One region of the Shewanella sp. SM87 genome, then DNA from elsewhere that is predicted to be linked to it. Evidence: predicted binding sites of a transcription regulator. Region 1 holds the regulator's gene; the other holds the start of a gene.
The links. Region 1 encodes LexA, which represses DNA repair genes until DNA is damaged. Its sites were predicted from a motif close to TACTGTATNNNNATACAGTA; they were not measured.
Positions count from the first base shown of each region.

Region 2: the regulator LexA is predicted to act here: its motif matches at 2,229-2,248, upstream of dinB (DNA polymerase IV).

Region 1 covers NZ_JAKKSC010000016.1:75,359-78,764, reverse strand. Annotated here, with positions in the region: gene plsB (glycerol-3-phosphate 1-O-acyltransferase PlsB) at 1-1,580, opposite strand, end outside; gene lexA (transcriptional repressor LexA) at 1,741-2,361, shown strand; gene L5M11_RS14000 (cell division inhibitor SulA) at 2,358-2,870, shown strand; gene coxB (cytochrome c oxidase subunit II) at 3,273-3,406, shown strand, end outside.
Region 2 covers NZ_JAKKSC010000010.1:75,608-79,013, reverse strand. Annotated here, with positions in the region: gene L5M11_RS10195 (DMT family transporter) at 1-92, opposite strand, end outside; gene L5M11_RS10190 (LysR family transcriptional regulator) at 185-1,084, shown strand; gene dinB (DNA polymerase IV) at 1,129-2,205, opposite strand; gene bfr (bacterioferritin) at 2,408-2,875, opposite strand; gene bfr (bacterioferritin) at 2,885-3,358, opposite strand.

The sequences.
Region 1 (3,406 bases):
GAACTCGCGGCTGCGGCATCATTGATACGCGTCATCACCCGATTAGCCAGCACGTTTACCGCTGGAGTTAACCAACTTGGTTTCTGCTCGGGATCATCGGCCAACTCAGCACGCCAGTTTGGCGCACGCTCATTTAAGAAATTTTGTAAGGTAATAGGCTCGCCAAAATTCACGTAACCTTGGCCAAAATTACCTAATTTGCGAATGGCACCGAACACCTGCCACACAGATTCTTTTTTCTTTTTCTTACCGCTTAACTCTTTATGGTAAGTCGCCACTTCCATCACATGGTCATAGCCTAAATACACAGGCACAAGTGTGACAGGACGTTCAATACCGCGCAGTACGCTGTTCATCGTCATGGCGATCATGCCAGTTTTCGGCGCCAACAGACGGCCAGTACGTGAACGGCCACCTTCGGAGAAGTATTCCACCGAATAACCTTTAGCAAACAGCTGATCTAAATACTCACGAAATACTGCGGTATACAGCTTGTTGCCATTAAAACTACGGCGGATAAAGAAGGCACCACCGCGACGGAACATAGGTCCCGCGGGCCAGAAGTTGAGGTTGATGCCAGCAGCAATGTGCGGCGGAACCATGCCTTGATAATACAAAATATACGATAACAGCAGGTAATCCATGTGGCTGCGATGGCAAGGCACATAAACAATCTCGTGGCCATCGTGATGCAGCTGGCGAACTTGCTCGGCGCCTTTAATGTTGATCCCGCTATAAAGCTTGTTCCACAACCAAGTTAAGAAACGCTCGGCAATACGCACTAAACTATCTGAGTAATCGGCTGCTATTTCATCGAGGTACTCAATAGCCGTCTCGCGCGCTTGGGTCTCAGAAATCTTTTTACTGGCGGCTTCTTCTTGAATCGCTTTGCGCAGCGACTCAGATTTGAGTAACGAATGAAACAGTGCTTGGCGGTTTGGCAGCACAGGCCCTGTCATTACCTTACGTTGACGACGGAAATGCACGCGCGCAACCCGTGCTAACTTATGGGCAATCCCCATGTCGGTGCCATGTTCGTCAGCCATGTAACGCAGGGATACGGCATTCGAAAACTGCACGAAGTTATGTCGACCTAAGAACAGAATCATCAAGCACTTGCGCAGCCAAGTCGGGTTTTCCCGCTCAAATACGGCCGCCTTCATAGTGTCGTCTTCTTTCCCTGGCGTTCGACCCCAATACAAGCTCACGGGCACAAGTTGAATATCCAATTCAGGACGTTCCTTATGCACGGCTAACAAACGCATAAAGCATTCGAGGAAAGGCTCATTACCAGCACGTTCGCCAAACAGTGGCTTACGTCCTTGAAGACAGACAACCCGAGGCGCAGTCACACCATTAGCCACTAGAGGCTCATAAGGGCTTGGTAAACCTAACTTAGCCGTTATTTCGCTCAAAGCAGCTATGTCACTGAGAGATTCTGTTTTCATCACATAAACAAGGGGTCTGGAAGCATCCAGATTCAGATCGGCAAAGGGATCCTGAGGTACCACAATAGTGTGCACTAAGTGTTTTTGGATCCAACGTAATGATTTCAACCAAAGAGAGTCGTGTTTAGGCATTATTCTTATGCAATTAAGTGCGTTTACTAGCCCGATAGAATACCAGACTATGGGCAATATTCGCTAATTCTCTCCAACATAGCTAAAAAGTGGTTAATACTTGCGCTGCAAATAATACTGTATATACTAACAGTAACTGTATAGAAAAACAGGAAACACCATGAGACCTTTGACGCCACGCCAAGCTGAAATTTTAGAGCTAATTAAACGAAATATTGCCGATACTGGCATGCCACCCACTCGGGCAGAAATCGCAACCCGTTTAGGTTTTAAGAGCGCCAATGCGGCTGAAGAACATCTTAAAGCGTTGGCAAAAAAGGGCTGCATTGAGATCATGCCAGGCACATCTCGAGGCATTCGTCTGCCTGCGGAAATCGAAGATTTGACTGAAACAGGTTTACCGCTCATCGGCCAAGTGGCCGCGGGTGAACCTATCCTCGCCCAAGAACATGTTGAACAGTACTACCAAGTCGACCCAAGCATGTTTCATCCCGCCGCCGATTTTTTACTGCGAGTAAAGGGCGACAGCATGAAAAATATCGGTATTCTCGAAGGTGATTTGCTGGCAGTTCATAAAGTAGAACAAGCTAGAAATGGTCAAGTGGTTGTCGCTAGAGTCGATGACGATGTCACTGTTAAACGTTTCGAAAAAAAAGGTAATGTAGTCTATCTACATGCCGAAAATGAAGATTACTCCCCGATTAAAGTGGATTTAGGCTTCCAAAGTTTAACAATTGAAGGACTCGCCGTCGGTGTGATCCGTAATGGAGATTGGCTATGAATAAACTACTTGGCAATGCCCCCCGCCATCCGGGCCTGTGGCTCGATGAAGTCCGTGATGCTGACTATGACTGGCACCATGCGCCCATCGCCTGCATGCCAACTAAGACTCAAGGTCGCCAAGAATTAATTCATCTGAGTGCACAACTCGCTCAGTTAAGCCAACAGGGCCGTTGGTTAGTGCTCATCAACCCTCCAAGTATTGGCTACAAGCAAATGCTCGCCAGCGCAGGTGTGCGTATGGATAGAGTTTTGCTGGTACATGCTAAAGATGAAGTCGAAACCCTGTGGGCGATGGAGAAAGCCCTAACAAGTGGTACGTCCAGTGCAGTCATTACTTGGACTCAATCATTGGATGCGCGGGATAATCGACGCCTACAAATCGTGGCTAAAAGTGCCCGAGCTATGGGCATAGTGCTTGAAGACGTAAACAGTCACTTACATGCCGACGTACGCATTGAGCAAGGCAATCTCTTCGGTCAGCAATCTTTTTTTAGCGCTGTACACTAAATATTCATTTAATTTTTACCTTGAAAGCCGCCTCACCTATGAATGTGAGGCTTTTTTTTGGCAATTTTTCAGATAATTAGATAAATAAGTGATCTTGATCAATATTTAAACAGCAAGTATGGTTGGTTAAGTCGGTGATGATATATCACCTTCCGTGGTCAATGAATCGAGTATTTATCGAACTCGAAGCGCCACTAAAAATAGAGAACAGATTTATTTCAGCAGTATGTGCCAGCGTGGCTAATTACCAGCAGTAACAATACTTGATTAAAAGTAACAGCCGCCAACGCACGTTGAAGTCAAAAAAGCTTTTTTGGGAACTGAAGAGTTTGCATAGAGTTGAGACTTACTGTGTTGCTCTTCTTTGTAGTTGCTATTCGCAATTGGCAGAGGAGAAGTCTTGTGAAGCAATTGTTGTATTGTTTACTCGTGGTGCTTTTCGCACCACCGTTGACCGCCGCGGACATGCGGTTCAACATGACCCCTGGCGTGACCGAGATCAGTGGCAAGGTTTATCACTTGCACATGACCATCTT
Region 2 (3,406 bases), on a different contig from region 1:
AGCACTCGCTTAGCAATCGGAAACACACTGCCCCAGCTAAAAACGCAAATCAGTAGACAAACGAATGTCATGTAAGGTGTATGGGATTTCATATCGGACTCTAGGGAGGTAATTGGGATTGAGCTTAGTTTATAAGTTTCATATATTATTAAAACCAACAAGATTGAGAGCTTAAATTCCAAATATGAAACTTAATTATTCCTTAGACGATATGCGCTTATTTTGGGTAGTGGCACAGCAAGGGAGTTTTAAGCTCGCGGCGCAGCACTTAGGCATTCCACCTTCAACCTTAAGCCGTCGAATCAATCTGTTAGAACAATCCTTAGGCCTGCGTTTACTGCACAGAGACGCCCATAGAGTCAATCTTACCGCCACAGGTCAGCGGTATCTCGAACGCTGCGGCCCGCTATTTATCGAGTTAAACCAGGTATCTGGTGAGTTGCATGCGGATAAACATCAAGCGGTTGGCAAATTGCGGATCTCGGCGCCCATCAATACAACCTATCGCTGGCTGGGTGAATCACTCAACGCCTTCCAACGGCATTATCCCAATATTGATATCGATTTAAGTCTGTCGAACATGAATATCGATGTCAGTGAAAACGCCATCGATATCGCCTTTCGAGTGGGCGAACCTAAAGATCCCGATTGGATTGCAAGGCCACTTACCACGATTAGCTTTGTACTTTGCACCAGCACATCGGCAACGCAGTGGCATGCGCTGCAATCCATTGAAGAGCTGGATCAGCATCCGGTTATCATCGCCAAGCCCACAAAAACGTGGCGTTTACAGCACAATAGCACAGGGCAAAATGTCGAGTTTGAACCAAGGGGGAATATCAAATTAGCCGTCGATGATATGGCGATTGCCTGTCAGGCCGTGGTGGCGGGGCTTGGGATTGGACTCATACCCATCAGCATGGCGAGTGAACAGATACGAAGTGGCAAACTCATTCAAATACTGCCCGAGTGGCAAGGTATTCCGCGTACCGCCTACTTAATGTATCGCGATCGAGACAACCTGCCCTTACGAGTCAGACTGTTAATTGATTTTATGTTGGCGAATCCACCCGAGGCTTATTGAGCCAATGCAGGCATGAGTCTGCGGCTTATCGACTCAATAAACGGCTAGAGTGCTAAATCCAACTGAGTCTGGCCGTTTAAGCTTGTGGCGACGACAAGAGTAGAATCGGCGAGGCCGACCGAAATACCCAATAGACGAATGCCACGGCCTTCTTGCCTTTCCATAGCCTGTGCGAGTAGCTCATAGAACATTACAATTGAGACTTCATCGCTCCGGTGCTCAATTGTAGTCTGCTTGAAATCGTTAAACTTAAGTTTGACCACCTGTTTATGTATTTTGCGTTCCTTAGCACTGCGACTTAAACGCAAGGACAGTTCTTGGATCAAACTCGGCATCACCTGCTGGCACTGCTCTAAACTATAAATATCCTTCGCTAATGTGGTTTCAACACCCACTGATTTGCGCTCTCTGTCGGCAGAAATCCCCCGTTCATCTATGCCTTGGGAACGCTCAATCAACACGCCACCAAACTTACCGAATCGCGCTAAGAGCTCAGGTTTAGAATAAGCTTGCACATCACCACAGGTATTGAGCCCGAGCGAAGAGAGCTTTTCGGCGGTGACTTTACCAACACCGGGAATTTTACGCAGCGTTAAGGTCTTAACAAACTCAGAAAGCGTCTCTGGCGTAATGACATATTGGCCGTTTGGCTTGTTCAGATCCGAGGCGACCTTAGCTAAAAATTTTACTGGCGCGATACCCGCCGATGCGGTTAAACCCGTTTCGGCTAAGATATCGCGACGAATGGCCTGCGCAATCAAGGTCGCAGAGCCCTTATATTGTTGGCACTCACTCACATCCAAATAAGCTTCATCTAAGGAAAGCGGCTCAATTAATTGGGTATATCTGGAAAATATTTCACGAATTTGTAGCGACACTTCTTTGTAAACCTGCATCCGGCCTGGTACTAAAATCAGCTCAGGGCACAACTTAAAGGCATAAGCCGTTGCCATTGCTGAACGTACACCGAATTTACGTGCCTCGTAACTACAAGTACTGATAACACCGCGACGGTCGCTACTGCCGCCTACGGCTAAAGGCTTGCCACGGTACTCAGGAAAGTCGCGCATTTCCACTGCAGCAAAATAGCAGTCCATATCGATATGAATAATTTTTCGCACGTTGAATTCCTCCAACGCCAAAATACTGTATATAAAAACAGTAATCAAGTATTCCTGATAGATTTGGGCCAATAAGATGTGGCCTAGCGCTGGAAAAGAGAACAAGACAAGTGTGAGGAACAACAGACATGCTTAATAACTGAGTTTCCTAGGCCATTACACTCAGTGACCTAGGTATTTACTCAACCTAACAATCTAAGGCTCACATCTTAGTTTGCAGGTAGTTTTGCAATCCAACACGGTCAATAAGCCCAAGTTGTTTTTCGAGCCAATACATATGGTCAGACTCTGTATCGTCGAGTAATACTTCAAGGATTTCGCGGGTCTGGTAATCTTGCTTCTGCTCACACAGTGCAATCACTTTGCGCAAATCGTCCGCGACCTTGTATTCATAGGCGAGATCATTACGTAGCATTTCTTCTACATCTTTACCTATGTTCAATGCCTCACGGGCGGCAACATTGGGTGTACCTTCGAGGAATAAAATGCGCTGCACTAATTTGGCTGCATGGGCTTTCTCATCATCTGACTCATGGGCGATACGCTCATAGAGTTCTTTCAGGCCCCAATCTTCGTACATATGGGCATGGACAAAATACTGATCCATTGCCGAGAGTTCTCCCGTTAGGAGTCGATTTAACGCATCGAGGACGTCTTTATCGCCTTTCATATTTTGCTCCTATTGGTCGCTAATTTGCGATTGTAGATAATTTTGAATACCGGTTAGCGTAATGAGCTCTTGCTGCGACTCAAGCCAATCTAAGTGCTCTTCTTCGTCTTCGAGAATATCTTCCAGCAGATCGCGGCTCACATAGTCCTGTTCAGCTTCACACAAGCTGATCGCATCACGCAGCAATGTAAGCTGCTCTTGCACCATGGCCAGATCGCAATCGAGCATCTCTTGGCTATGTTCACCAATGCGAAGTTTTTCGAGTTGTTGCAGATTAGGCAGACCTTCCAAAAACAGCACTCGCTCGATGAGCTTATCGGCATGCTTCATATCTTGGATGGATTTTTTGTATTCGACGTGGTTTAACTTCTCTAAGCCCCAATGTTTAAACATGCGGGCATGGAGGAAATATTGATTGATGGCGGTCAACTCACAGGTAAGCACCCGATTCAGTTGCCCAACCACTTTAGGATGACCTTTCATAAGTTACTATCCTTGGTAAGCGTGAAAAGATTGATCTAAATCAAGCTT